3 regions of the Pseudomonas sp. SH10-3B genome follow, and region 1 is predicted to be linked to each of the others. Evidence: riboswitches for the same ligand, from Rfam matches in the RefSeq annotation. Region 1 holds a riboswitch; each other region holds the start of a gene.

The links. A riboswitch is a leader RNA that binds a small molecule or an ion and turns the genes downstream of it on or off. The one in region 1 is predicted to bind cobalamin.
Region 2: it holds a riboswitch for cobalamin, as region 1 does, so the genes downstream of both, J1G35_RS26325 (ABC transporter substrate-binding protein) here and cobW (cobalamin biosynthesis protein CobW) in region 1, are expected to answer to the same signal.
Region 3: it holds a riboswitch for cobalamin, as region 1 does, so the genes downstream of both, cobO (cob(I)yrinic acid a,c-diamide adenosyltransferase) here and cobW (cobalamin biosynthesis protein CobW) in region 1, are expected to answer to the same signal.

Annotation. Positions count from the first base shown of each region.
Region 1 covers NZ_JAFLXD010000035.1:4,794-9,589, reverse strand. Annotated here, with positions in the region: gene cobM (precorrin-4 C(11)-methyltransferase) at 80-826, opposite strand; gene J1G35_RS22440 (cobalamin biosynthesis protein) at 897-1,289, opposite strand; gene J1G35_RS22435 (CbtA family protein) at 1,286-1,990, opposite strand; gene J1G35_RS22430 (CbtB-domain containing protein) at 2,002-2,190, opposite strand; cobalamin riboswitch at 2,287-2,492, opposite strand; cobalamin riboswitch at 2,535-2,735, shown strand; gene cobW (cobalamin biosynthesis protein CobW) at 2,828-3,889, shown strand; gene cobN (cobaltochelatase subunit CobN) at 3,893-4,796, shown strand, end outside.
Region 2 covers NZ_JAFLXD010000050.1:29,699-34,494, reverse strand. Annotated here, with positions in the region: gene J1G35_RS26335 (M4 family metallopeptidase) at 1-348, opposite strand, end outside; gene J1G35_RS26330 (DNA/RNA non-specific endonuclease) at 481-1,410, shown strand; cobalamin riboswitch at 1,447-1,641, shown strand; gene J1G35_RS26325 (ABC transporter substrate-binding protein) at 1,757-2,767, shown strand; gene J1G35_RS26320 (iron ABC transporter permease) at 2,764-3,768, shown strand; gene J1G35_RS26315 (ABC transporter ATP-binding protein) at 3,765-4,529, shown strand.
Region 3 covers NZ_JAFLXD010000016.1:78,869-83,664, forward strand. Annotated here, with positions in the region: gene bluB (5,6-dimethylbenzimidazole synthase) at 1-342, opposite strand, end outside; gene J1G35_RS14555 (cobyrinate a,c-diamide synthase) at 339-1,688, opposite strand; gene cobO (cob(I)yrinic acid a,c-diamide adenosyltransferase) at 1,685-2,296, opposite strand; cobalamin riboswitch at 2,369-2,620, opposite strand; gene J1G35_RS14565 (sorbosone dehydrogenase family protein) at 2,720-4,033, shown strand; gene J1G35_RS14570 (C40 family peptidase) at 4,107-4,643, opposite strand; gene J1G35_RS14575 (NlpC/P60 family protein) at 4,788-4,796, opposite strand, start outside.

The DNA.
Region 1 (4,796 bases):
GGGCAAGCCCCCTCCCACGTTTTTTATTGTATTTATTCATTTGAATCAATGCGTTATAGGTTGTTCGTGAAGTAAATAATCAAGGTCGATAAAGGTGCGCATGCCCGGCCCGATACAGCGACGACTCACTGAAACTATCACTCGCCAGTACCCGACCTACCACAATCAGCGCCGTGCGCCGAAAGCCCTTGGCGGCGACTTTGTCGGCAATATCGCTGAGCGTGCCGACCGCCCAATCCTGATCCGGCCATGTCGCCCGGTGCACCACGGCAATCGGACAGTCCGCGCCATAGTGCGGCAGCAGTTCGGCGACGATCTTTTCCAGATGATTGACCCCCAGGTGAATCGCCATGGTCGTGCCATGCCGGGCCAGGCTGTGGAAGTCTTCCCCGGCGGGCATGCTGGTTTTATCGGCGTAGCGGGTCAGGATCACGCTTTGGGCGATGTCCGGCAGGGTCAGTTCGGTCTCCAGCAAGGCTGCGCAGGCGGCCACCGCCGTGACGCCGGGAATGATCTGAAAGGGGATGCCCAACTCACGCAAATAACGGATCTGCTCGCCAATCGCGCCATACAGGCTCGGATCGCCGGAGTGCACCCGTGCCACGTCTTGGCCATTATCGTGGGCGGTCTTGATCAGTTCGATAATCTGTTCCAAGTGCAGTTCAGCGCTGTTGACCACTTGTTTCGCCTGATGACCTTCCAGCACCGCCGCCGGCACCAGCGAGCCGGCATAGATGATCACCGGGCAACTGCGGATCAGGCGTTGGCCTTTGACGGTGATCAATTCCGGATCGCCGGGGCCGGCGCCGATGAAGTAGACGGTCATGGAGAATTCCTGTGCAAAAGCGGGCGAGCATGAAGATTGCTCATGATCGGGAAGGGCGATTATCGGGATTTTAGCCGGCGCAGGCCAATGCAAAGGTGGCCTGGGCGGTTTTCTGGCGGGTGATCAACAAGCGGGCAGGGCCGCCGCAGAGCTGTTCGGCCAGGGCCAGGGCGGCACTTTCGGCGACGCCGTAACAGCCGGTATGGGCAAACGCGACCGCCGATTTGTGGCTCAGCCGGTCTTCGTAAACGGCCAGTTGCCCGGCACTGAAGCACTGCAAGGGCAGGTCGAGCAGTCGGGCCAGGGCGAGTAACCCTGGCTCGTTCTGTTTACGGTCGATGCTGGCCAGTGCGGTGACACGCTGGCGCTCGACCCCGCCCTCGGCCAGGGCGCTGTCGAACAGGTCCAGCAGGGTGTCTACATCACAACCCCGCTGGCAACCCAGGCCGACCACCAGGGTCATGCCGAGTATTGATCGTCGCGGTTGCGGCGGAACAGCCAGGCGCTGATCAGGCCCAAGGCCAGCCAGAACGCCACGTTGGTCAACTGCGAAGCGATCTTGAACTGTGCTTCGAGGGCTTCCGGAGCCAGCATCGAATGGGTTTCCGGCTGCGGCGCGCCGATCACATGTGGCACCACGAGGATCGCCGCGCCCAGGACTTTCAGCAGCCAGTTGCGACCAAACACGATCAGGGCAATACCCACAGCCGTCGAGGCAGCGGTGCCGATCCACCAGATTTGCCGTTGCGCCAGGTCAGCGGCGGCAGTGCCCGGTAGCTCCGGTGGCAGGCCCAGGGTGGGCGCCAGCACAAAGGTCGCGTAACCGGCCAGGCCCCACAGCAAGCCTTGGGCCGTGCGGGTCGGTGCGCGCAGGGTGTAGAGGCCGGCCAGCATCAGGGCGAAGCCGACGGCCACCACCAGGTTGCCGCCGGTGGTCGACAGCACGCGCTGCCAGCCGTCTTCCGGCTCCCAGGCTTCGGCGTCGTGGGAGTGTGCAGCGGCGCCAGCGGCGTGCTCGTGCACGACTTCGGTCGCGGCCGGGGCTTTTTCAAAGGTTTCCGCCTGCAGAATCAGCGGAGCGACCCAGAAGCTTTGCAGCAGGGTCAGCAGCAGGGCGGCCAGCAAGCCGGTGAACCCTGCGGTTTGTGCAATACGCTTGATCATGTCGGCAGGCCTCAGTGGCACGGGAACGCGGCGCTGTGGCGGGTATCGTGGGCAGCGTTGTGCACCGCCTCGATGTGCGAGAAACCGGCGAAATACACCAGGCACGCGCCGAGGATCGACGCACCGATGGCGGCGGTCAGGCGTTGGCTGAGGGTGGCGGAGCTGCTGGCGGTGTGCGAGGTGCTGCTGATGATCGACATGGCGCGTCCCTTTCAGGTGTCAGGGTGAAACGAGCGCATGCAAACCCCGCGAGCCAGGCACGCAGGGTTTTAACAGCGCCCGCCCACCGCGGGTTTGTTATTGGATGTTATTCGGGCCGGTCTCCGGGCTTGCGAGGGACACTGGGTCTAGAAAGCGTCGCCTTCCCATGCCGTACAGGCACAGTGGATCTGACGCTTCACTCGCTTACCGTTGCGGGGGCAGCACCGGACTCGTCATAAGGCTATGACTCACCGGTTTCCCGTTTCACCCTGTGAAGGGCACCCGAAACAAGATGTGTAGGAGAGCATGGGCCGGGGACGGTAGTCAAATGCGGCGAGCCCCTGTAGCCTTGCACCTTCGAGGTTCTTCGGCCCACGCCGAAGCTAAGAAGGGAACGCGGTTCAAGCCGCGGCTGCCCCCGCAACTGTGAAGGGTTTATCTGACTGCCACGCCACTGCCATTACGGCGGGAAGGCGCAGCCAGCGCCGGTCGCAAGACCCGCAAGCCCCAAGCCAGGAGACCTGCCTCGTAACCGATTTTCCAATTCAACCGGGCGGGGTGATCCGGTGACGAAATCTGCTGCTGCGCGCTGCCGCAGGGCCTATCGTCCCGTATGCCCGCCCCAAAGGGCATCCGATGAAAACACTGGCCAAACTTCCCGTCACCATCGTTACCGGCTTCCTCGGCTCGGGTAAAACCACCTTGCTGCGCCATATGCTCGACAACGCCCAGGGCCGTCGTATTGCGGTGATCGTCAACGAATTCGGCGAGCTGGGCATCGACGGTGAGATCCTCAAGCAGTGCTCCATCGGCTGCACCGAAGAAGAGGCCAACGGCCGCGTGTACGAGCTGGCCAACGGCTGCCTGTGCTGCACGGTGCAGGAAGAGTTCTTCCCGGTGATGCGCGAACTGGTCGCCCGTCGTGGCGACCTCGACCATATCCTCATCGAAACCTCGGGCCTGGCCCTGCCAAAACCCTTGGTACAGGCCTTCCAGTGGCCGGAAATCCGCAGCGCCTGCACGGTTGATGCGGTTATCACCGTGGTCGACAGCCCGGCCGTGGCCGCCGGCACGTTCGCCGCGTTCCCGGATCAGGTCGATGCCCAACGCAAACTCGACCCGAACCTGGACCACGAATCGCCGCTGCACGAGCTGTTTGCCGACCAACTGGCCAGCGCCGACCTGGTAATCCTCAACAAATCCGACCTGATCAGCGCCGAAGAACTGGCCCGTGTACGCCTGGAAGTCGCCGAAGAACTGCCGCCAGCGGTGAAGATCATCGAAGCCAGCAGCGGTCGCCTGCCGTTGGACGTATTGATCGGCCTGGGCGCGGGTTCCGAAGAACATATCGATGCTCGCCATAGCCACCACGATCATCATCACGAAGGTGAGGACGATCATGATCACGATGCCTTCGATTCCATCTCCATCGACCTGCCGCAAGCCGACGAAGCACTGCTGCTCGACGCCCTGAACCAGTTGGTGGTTCAGCACGGCATCCTGCGCGTCAAAGGCTTCGCCGCCATCCCGAACAAACCGATGCGCCTGCTGATCCAGGGCGTGGGCACGCGTTTCGATAAGCACTTCGACCGCGCCTGGGGCGCTGATGAACCGCGCGTCACGCGCCTGGTGCTGATCGGCCAGGAGCTGGACGCGGCGGGCCTCGAAGCGCAACTGCGCGCTGCCCTCAGCGTTTAACCCATGCACCTGCTCAGGACTCAGCCCGGTGGTTTCGTCGCGGACGACAATATTGCCGACCTTGGCCAAACCCCCGCTGAACTGGTGATCCTGTGCAGCGGCGATTCCAGCCTGGCGCTGCTGGCCGAAGCCGCCCAGCAGCTGCCCGAGGATTACCCCAGCCTGCGCCTGGCCAACCCGATGCAGGTGCAGAACCATGCGTCGGTCGACCTGTATGTGGATGAAGTGCTGCGCCACGCCAAGGTCATCCTGATTTCGCTGCACGGCGGCATCGGTTATTGGCGCTATGGCATCGAGCGTCTGGTGGAGCTGGCCGAGCGCGGCGTTACGCTGATCCTAGTGCCGGGGGATGATCGCCCGGACCCGGAACTCAGCGGCCTGAGCACGGTGAATGCCGAACAGCGCGACCGCCTGTGGCACTTCCTGCGCCAGGGCGGTCTCGCTAACGCGCTGGATTTTTTCCGCTGCCTGGCCAGCGGCTACTTGGACCGCGATTACCCGTGGGCGGAGCCGCAGACCTTGCCGCGCACCGCGATCTATCACCCGCACAAAGCCAACCCTCGCCTCAATGACTGGCAGACCGATTGGCACGCGGATTGGCCCGTGGCAGCGGTGCTGTTCTACCGCTCGCACTTGCAGGCGGCCAATACCGGTTTTATCGATGTGTTCTGCCAACGCTTGCAGGCGGCGGGCCTTAACCCGTTGCCGATGGCGGTGGCCAGTTTGAAAGAACCCGGCTGCCTGACGGTGGTCGAGGACCTGCTGGATGAGGTCGGCGCGGCGGTGATCCTGAACACCACCGGTTTTGCCCAATCCAGCCCCGAAGCCCCGCATCTGCGCCCGTTTCGCCGCAATATCCCGGTGATCCAGGCGATCTGTGCCCAGGATAACCAGCCGGGCTGGCAGG
Region 2 (4,796 bases), on a different contig from region 1:
CACCTCTTCGAAAAAATCGAACGTGGCACCCAGGCCGTCATAAGCTTCGTCCACGGCGGCGTCGCCACTGGCGGGCTGGCCTTCACCCCGGATCAGCTTGCCCGGCAGGCTGTCGGTGCCTTCGGCGCTGTAGATCGAGCGCCGTTTACCAGCGCCCATGACCAGGGCCATGTGGGCCGGCCCCTTGGCGGGCACTGCGACCATGCGCAGCGAGCGGAACGTGCTGTCCTTGGCGCGGGTGCGCAGCGCGATTTCGCGTTGGGCCTTATCACCGTGACGCGCGATCTGGTCGAGCATGTACGGCGGGATCAGGCAGAAAATCGGATTGCGGTAGTGGCGATCACACATGGGCTGGCTCCATTTTTGGCGTGTGGTGAAGCTCCAGGTAACCGCTTGAGGATAGCCCCCAGAGGGTTAACGCGTGTCATCAATTGTCATCAACCTATGTTGCAGTCGTGTTTATCCAAGGAGGACTTACCCATGCCAGCCCGTAAAGCCAAAATCGACCTTGCGCACCGTCCAAGACTCGCCGATCTGCGCCCGTTGATCACGACCACCCCCACGCTGATGGAGGCCCGGGCGGCGGCGCCCCGTGTCACCGCCGCCAAGGATCTAAAGGACCGGCGCGGCTATGCAGCAGACTTTCTCAGCAGCTTCGTGGTGCCCTGGCCCACGGCAGACGAGGCGTTGGCGGATGACGTAGAACCCCTGCGCCTGGACTACACGCATTTCTCGGTGACGATGTCGCGTTCCCGACGACTGGCGCTCTACGTCGGCGTGAATATCGACGGCGGGCAGCATGTGGAGATTATCCGCAGCAATGACACGTGGGCCTACGATGGTCGCCTGCCGATCAGCGCGCAGGTGGGCGAAGCGCTCTACACCAACAACGGCCTGGATCGTGGGCACCTGGTGCGCCGCCAAGACCCCAACTGGGGCGACGAGGCAAAAACCGCCAACCTCGACACCTTCCACTTCACCAACTGCTCGCCGCAGATGAGCGGGTTCAACCAGAAGACCTGGCTGGAACTGGAAGACTACATCCTCGATAACACGCAACGCTGGAAAGCCCGGGCCACGGTGTTCAGCGGCCCGGTGTTCGCCGACGACGACCGTCTCTACCGTGGCATCCGAATCCCCAAGGCGTTCTGGAAAGTGGTGGCCTACCTCAGCGACGACGGCAAGCCCTGCGCCAGTGCCTACATGATCGACCAAAGCCGCGAACTGGGTCAGCTCGACCTGATGTTCGGCCAGGTCAGGACCTACCAGCGCAGCGTGATCCAGATCGAACAATTGACCGGTATCCGCTTCGCCAACCTGGCGGACTACGACGGTTTCAGCAACGAGGAGCGCGCCACCGGGACGCGAATTGAAGCGCTGATCCAGGGCCCTGAGGATATTCGTGTCTGACTGGGCGCCCCTCGGGCTGTATCGCCTCGCCCTAATCAACTACCATACCGCGCCGGTTCCCAAACGGGACTAATAGGGAATCCGAAGCGCGGTATGCCGCGTCAATCGGAACTGCCCCCGCAACTGTAGATGCCGAGCCTGCTCCCCACTGCCACTGGACCACGTCCGGGAAGGCCGGAGCGTGGCGACGACGCATCAGTCAGGAGACCTGCCGGCCCAGCAAAATCACTAACCGGCGGGGTGTCCGGGAAGGACATCCTTACCTGCCCGACCGGCAGTGTTCGAGGGCGTATTTCCGAACTGTACCTCCCCTGTTCCCACGTACGGTTCACACGGAGATTGCCTCATGCTGCCACGCGTTACCGCCCTGATCAGTGCCCTGGGTTTCTGCGCCCTGGCCCAAGCCGCGCCAACTCAGTACCCGCTTACCCTGGAAAACTGCGGCAGCACCCTCACCTTCCAGCAGTCCCCCGCGCGCAGCGTGACCATCGGCCAGGCCGCCACGGAAATGCTCTATGCCCTGGGCGTAGGCGACCGTGTGGTGGGCACCTCGCTGTGGTTCAACAACGTGTTGCCACAGTACGAAGCACAGAACGACGGCATCGAGCGCCTGGCCAACAACGAGCCCAGCTTCGAAGCGGTAATCGCCAAGCGCCCGCAACTGGTGGCCGCCGAGCTGGAATGGGTGGTGGGCCCGCAGGGCGTGGTCGGCACCCGCGAGCAGTTCCACGACCTGAAGATCCCCACCTACCTGCTGCCCTCCGACTGCGAAGGCAAGGACAACCTGGTGGGCGCCGACGGCACGCGGCTGGAGCCGTTCCGTATCGAGACGATCTACAAGAGCATCAGCCAGCTGGCGCAGATTTTCGACGTACAGGATCGCGGCCAACACCTGAACGACGAGCTCAAGGCGCGCCTGGCCAAATCCGTGGCCACCGTGCAGAGCAAAGGCCTCAAGCAGGCCAGCGCGCTGGTGTGGTTCTCCAGTTCCGAAATGGCCAGCGACCCGTACGTGGCGGGCCACAAGGGTATTCCGGAGTTCATGCTCGAAACCCTCGGCCTGCACAACGTGGTGCAATCCGATGAAGAATGGCCCGCCGTCGGCTGGGAAACCATCGCCAAGGCCAACCCGACCTTCCTGGTGATCGCCCGCATGGACCGCCGCCGCTATCCCGCCGACGACCATGAAAAGAAACTCGCTTTCCTGCGCAGCGACCCGGTCACGCGCAACATGGACGCGGTGAAAAACAACCGCATCATCATCCTCGACGCCCTGGCGCTGCAGGCCAGCATCCGCACGTTCGATGGCCTGGAACAACTGGCCACGGCCATCGACGGCTACAACCTGCCGAAATGATCCGGACCTTACTCGCCCTGGCGCTATTGCTGATCGCCGTCCTCGCCGGCGTGGCCATTGGTGAAACCGCCATCGATCCGCTGGTGGTGCTGCAGGTGCTCGCCAACAAACTGTGGGCAGCCGGTTACGTGCTGGACCCGATCGATGAAGGCGTGGTGTGGAACTACCGCCTCACCCGCGCCCTGGTTGCCGCCGCCTGCGGTGCAGGGCTGGCCACCTGCGGGGTGATTTTGCAGTCATTGCTGCGCAACCCGCTGGCCGATCCGTACCTGCTGGGTATCAGCGCCGGCGCCTCGACCGGCGCGGTGTTGGTGGCGCTGATGGGCGTGGGCGGCGGGCTGATTTCACTCTCGGCCGGCGCATTTGTCGGCGCGATGGCGGCGTTCGCCCTGGTGATCTTGCTGGCGCGGGCCAGCGGTTCGTCCAGCGGCACCGGGCAGATCATCCTCGCAGGCATCGCCGGGTCACAGCTGTTCAATGCGCTCACGGCGTTCCTGATCACCAAGTCCGCCAGCTCCGAACAGGCGCGCGGCATCATGTTCTGGCTGCTGGGCAACCTCAGCGGCGTGCGCTGGCCGTCGGTGTGGCTGGCAGTGCCGGTGGCGGTCACGGGCTTGGTGGTGTGCCTGTGGCATCGGCGCGCGTTGGATGCGTTCACCTTCGGCACCGACTCGGCCGCGTCCCTGGGCATCCCGGTGCGCCGCGTGCAGTTTGTGCTGGTGGGGTGCGCGGCGCTGGTGACGGCGGTGATGGTGTCGATTGTCGGCTCCATCGGTTTTGTCGGCCTGGTGATCCCCCACGCGGTGCGCCTGTTGCTCGGCACCGGGCATTCGCGCCTGCTGCCGGCCAGTGCGCTGGGCGGCGCGTTATTTTTGATTGCGGCCGATGTGTTGTCGCGCACCTTGATCAAGGGCCAGGTGATTCCGGTCGGCGTGGTGACGGCGCTGGTGGGCGCGCCGGTGTTTGCACTGATCCTGATTGGCCGGAGGAATGCGCGATGAGCGTACTGAGTTGCACCGGGCTGGGCTTCAAGGTGCGCGAGGCCGAGTTGCTGCGCGATATTCACCTGGAGGTTCAATTGGGTGAAACCCTGGGGATTGTCGGGCCGAATGGCTCCGGCAAATCCACCCTGCTCAAACTGCTCGCCGGCTTGCGCACGCCGGCCAGCGGCGACGTGCGCCTGGGCGGGCAACGCCTGGGCGACCTGTCCCGCCGTGCCATCGCACAACAGCTGGCGGTGGTGGAACAACAGGCCGACACCGACGACGCCATCCGCGTGTTCGACGCCGTCGCGCTGGGCCGTACACCGTGGCTGTCAGCGCTGAGCCCGTGGTCCGGCGAAGACGACGCCATCGTGCGCCAGGCCCTGCATGATGTGGACGCCACCCACCTGAGCCACCGCGCCTGGCGCAGCCTCTCCGGCGGCGAGCGCCAGCGCGTACACATCGCCCGCGCCCTGGCGCAACGGCCGCAGATCCTGTTGCTGGATGAGCCGACCAATCACCTGGACATCCAGCATCAACTGGCGATTTTGAAAGGCGTGCAAGGGTTGCCGGTGACCACCCTCATCGCCCTGCATGACCTGAATCAAGCGCTGACCTGTGATCGCCTGGCCGTGCTGGATCGTGGGCGCCTGGTAGCACTGGGCAAGCCGCTGGACGTACTCACGCCGGAGCGCTTGCGGGAGACATTCGGGGTGCAGGCGCATTACCTGACGGACCCGTTTGATGGGGCGCAGATACTGCGGTTGCGGTCTAACTGAACCCACTACACCCGAGATCCTAATGTGGGAGGGGCTTGCCACCGATAGCGGTGTGCCAGTCGACACTGCTATCGGGCATAGGTATCTACGCACCGTTGGCTAAACGCTGGGCAGATAGGGCTGTTGTGGCGAGCGGGCTTGTCCCGCGTTGGGCTGCGTAGCAGCCCCAAAACCAGCCTCTACAGAGTGTCTGATACACCGCGTTCTTCTTGACTGGGGCTGCTGCGCAGCCCAACGCGGGACAAGCCCGCTCGCCACAGGGAGATT
Region 3 (4,796 bases), on a different contig from region 1:
GTCATCCATCAACGCTGCCACCAGCACTTCGGCGCAGTCGTGGATGCCTTCGACCTTGAGCTTCATGAACGCGTCGGAGCGCTCGCCCAACGCCTCGGCGGTGCGCACGCGCTCTTCTTCCACCAGCTGTTGAATCTGGCTTCGCAACGCGCGGTCGCTGATGCGGATAAACCGCCAGGGCTGCATCAGGCCAACGCTGGGGGCCTGGTGCGCGGCCTGGAGCAGGCGATGCAGCAATTCGGGGGCGACCACGCCACCGCTGAAATGGCGCATGTCGCGGCGTTCGGCGATGGCGCGGTAGACGGCGTCGCGGTCGGCCTGGGGGAAAGCGTTGTCGGTCATGGCCCTACCGGGGGCAAGCCCCCTCCCACAGTGGATAGGGTTTGAGCTCGGTCCGGCGCAAACAAGGCGGCCACCGCAGTCGGATTCGACGGGAAATAGAAGTGCACGTAAGAGGCCGTCATTCGCCCCTGCCGGTAAACCGCTTCGGCACCGCGCCCACCATTGGGGCTCAGGCCACGGGCAATCGGCTGGCACTCGGTGCTGGTCAGGGAATGGTGGTACGTGTGCCCGCGCAGCACGCCTTCGGGCAATTCGACGCTTTGCAGGGCCAGGGCCGCGAGTTTCTTTTGCATCACCGCATCGCCCTGGAGCAGGCCAAGCAGTTCAGCACGTTTGCCGTCCACGTCGGTGAGCGAGTCCAGCAGGTAGAGCATGCCGCCGCACTCGGCGAGCAACGGCTTGCCGGCGGCGTGGTGCGCACGAATGGCGGTGAGCATCGGAGTATTGTCGGACAGCGCCTGGTGGTGCAATTCCGGGTAACCACCGGGCAAATAGAGGCTGTCAGCCTCGGGCAGCTGGCGATCATGGATCGGCGAGAAAAACGTCAGTTCGGCGCCCATCGCCCGCAGCAGGTCGAGGCTGGCGCCATAGGTGAAGGCGAAGGCTTCGTCACGGGCCACGGCAATGCGTACACCGGCCAGCAATGGCTCGGCGGCGATCACTTGCGGTGCGGCGAAGGTTACCGGTGGCGGCAACGCGACTTCACAGCTGCTGCCCAGTGCCTGGGCGGCGGCGTCCAGGCGCACGTCGAGATCGTTCAATTCGCTGGCTTGCACCAGGCCCAAATGGCGGCTGGGCAGTTCAATCCCGGTTTCGCGGGACAGTGCGCCATACCAACGCAAGCCTTCGGTGAGGCTGCCTTCCAGCAGTTGCGCATGGCGCAGGGTACCGACGCGGTTGGCCAGCACGCCGGCAAACGGCAAGTCCGGCTGATAGCGCGCCAGGCCCAGGGCCAGGGCGCCAAAGGTCTGGGCCATGGCGGTGCCATCGATCACGCCGAGCACCGGAACGCCGAAATGCCGCGCCAGGTCGGCGCTGGACGGTGTGCCATCGAACAGGCCCATCACGCCTTCGATCAGGATCAGGTCGGCCTCCCCCGCCGCTTCCCACAGCAGGCGGCGACTTTCCTGCTCGCCCACCATCCACATGTCCAATTGATACACCGGCGCACCGCTGGCGCGTTCGTGGATCATCGGGTCCAAGAAGTCCGGGCCGCATTTGAACACGCGCACCTTGCGCCCCAGGTTGCGGTGCAAACGGGCCAGCGCGGCGGTGACGGTGGTTTTGCCCTGGCCGGACGCCGGTGCGGCGATCAGGACGGCTGGGCAATGGCGGGGCTGATTCAAAGTTCGACGCCCTTCTGTGCCTTGATACCGGCCTGGAATGCGTGCTTGAGCATGCCCATTTCGGTGACGGTGTCGCCCATTTCGATCAATTCAGGCTTGGCGCCACGGCCGGTGACCACCACGTGCTGCATCGGCGGACGGGCTTGCAGGTCGCTGAGTACCTGATCGAGGTCGAGGTAGCCATGCTTGAGGGCGATGTTCAGCTCATCCAGCACCACCAGGCCGATGGTGGGGTCTTGCAGCAGTTCACGGGAGACGGCCCAGGCGGCTTCGGCGGCGGCGATATCGCGCTGGCGGTCCTGGGTTTCCCAGGTGAAGCCTTCGCCCATCACATGGAAACGCACTTGTTCGGGGAAGCGACGGAAGAACAACTCCTCACCGGTGCTGTTGCGCCCTTTGATGAACTGCACCACACCGCACTGCATGCCGTGGCCCATGGCGCGCGCGAGCATGCCGAATGCCGAGCTGCTCTTGCCTTTGCCGTTGCCGGTCAGCACCAGCAGCAAGCCGCACTCATTGGGGGAATTGGCGATGCGCTCGTCGATCACGGCTTTTTTGCGCAGCATGCGCGCCAGGTGGCGTTCGTCGCGGTCGGGGGTATCGGTCATGGCAGCTCTCCGTTGGGGCTGGACAAAAACGGCAGGCAGGAAAAAACAGACAGCCAAGCATCGCCCACCGTGATGCTGTTGGATGATCCAGGCCGGTCTCCGGGCTCATGAGTGGCGCTCCCTATGTAGAAAGCAGGCCGACGATGCGCCTTCCCATATCGTCAGGCGATACAGTGGCCAATGGCAGCGTCTTGACTCATTTACCGTTGCGGGGGCAGCGCCGGAATCGCGGCAGCACTGTGTACAAGTGCGCTCACTCACCGGCTTCCCTGTTTCACTCTGTCGACCCACGGGTCACAGAGCACCTGAAACAAGCCGCGAAGGTTAGTGGGTTGGGGGTGGAGCGTCAATTAAAGCTGGCGTTGCACTTGAACCATCGCCTCGCCGCTCTCCTCTACCCTTACAGGTATCCAGGAGAACACCATGCATAAAACCAGACTCGCCCTACTGATCATGCTCGCCGGCACCCTCGCCGCCTGCGGTGAAAGCTCCACCCTGCAGGTGTCCGATGGCACCGGGCCGTCGCCCCAACTGCCGGAGCCGAACAAAACCCTGATTCCCACCGTGAACATCGCCCCGGCTATCGGTTGGCCGCAGGGCGCGAAGCCGACAGCAGCGGCCGGCACCCAAGTGGCGGCGTTCGCCGAAGGCCTGGACCACCCGCGCTGGCTATATGTACTGCCCAACGGCGATGTGCTGGTGGCAGAAACCAATGCGCCGCCCAAACCGGATGATTCCAAGGGCATTCGCGGCTGGGTCATGGAAAAAGTCATGGGCCGTGCCGGTGCCGGGGTGCCAAGCCCGAACCGCATCACCCTGCTGCGCGATGCCGATCACGATGGCGTCGCCGAGACCCGCACGGTGTTTCTGGAGAACCTCAATTCACCGTTCGGCATGACACTGGTCGGCAATGACCTGTACGTGGCCGATTCGGACAAGCTGCTGCGCTTCCCCTATCAAGCGGGCGAAACCGCGATCAAGGGCGCGGGCACCAAGGTGGTCGACCTGCCGGGCGGCCCCTTGAACCACCATTGGACCAAGAACGTGATCGCCAGCAAGGACGGCAGCAAGCTGTACGTAAGCGTCGGTTCCAACAGTAATGTCGGCGAAAACGGTCTGGAGGCGGAACAGGGCCGGGCGGCGATCTGGGAGGTGGATCGCGCCAGCGGCGAGCACCGCATTTTCGCTTCCGGCCTGCGCAACCCTAACGGCATGGCCTGGGAACCCCAGAGCGGCAAGCTGTGGACCGCAGTGAACGAGCGCGATGAGATCGGCAGCGATCTGGTGCCGGACTACATCACCTCGGTCAAGGACGGCGGTTTCTATGGCTGGCCTTTCAGCTACTACGGCCAGCATGTGGATGTGCGCGTCACGCCGCAGAATCTGGACCTGGTCGCCAAGGCCATCGCGCCGGACTACGCGGTGGGGCCACACACCGCATCTTTAGGCCTGACGTTCGCCGAGGGCAGCAAACTCCCGGCGCCGTTCAGCAATGGCGCGTTCATCGGCCAGCATGGCTCGTGGAACCGCAAGCCGCACAGTGGCTACAAGGTGATCTTCGTGCCATTCGAGGGCGGCCAGCCTAAAGGCCAGCCGGTGGATGTGCTGACCGGGTTCCTCGACAAAGATGAGAAAGCCATGGGTCGGCCGGTGGGTGTGGTGATTGATCAGCAGGGGGATTTGCTGGTAGCGGATGATGTGGGGAATAAGGTCTGGCGGGTGTCGGCGGCTCAATAAACGCCTCCAGAAGCAACATAAAACCAGTGTGGAAAGGGGCAAGCCCTCTCCCACATTTAGTTCGGTGTTTGGTTCAGGGATTACGTGCCAGGTTTGCTGGCAACACACGCTTGGCACTCAGATAGGCATTCTGCCAATACGCCTTGGACAAGGTATCCAGCTTCACCGTACCGCCGGTTTGCGGCGCATGGACAAAGCGGCCTTCGCCCACATAGATGCCGGCGTGGCTGACCTGGGAACCGCCACCGGTGGCAAAGAACAGCAGATCGCCGGTCTGCAGGTTCTGTTCGCTGACATCCTGGGCGCGCATCACGATCAGCTCGCGGGTAGTGCGCGGCAGGGAGATGCCGGCGGCGTCACGGAACACGAAGCCGATCAGGCCGCTGCAATCAAACCCCGAGTCCGGCGTGTTGCCGCCCCAGCGATAAGGCGTGCCGACCAGACCCAATGCACGAAAGAGCACGTCTTCGGCAGCAGGCGAGAAACTTTGGCTGGAATAGGTGAACACCGGCTTGGGCTTGACCGCAACGGGAGCGGGCGGCGGCCGACTGGCGCAGGCGCTGATAAGCGCGGCGCAGAGGATAAGGAGCAGGCGGGCTGAGGTCGACATGTGCAGAACAATCCGGGTCTGGATGCGGCTTTCGCTGCCGAACGCTGAAAACCAGAACGCGCAAGCAAAGCTCGCGCGAACGGATTACAACAATGTCCAGGGATTCTAGCGCTTACACGTCAAACTTCAAGTATCACTTTAAGTTTACTTACT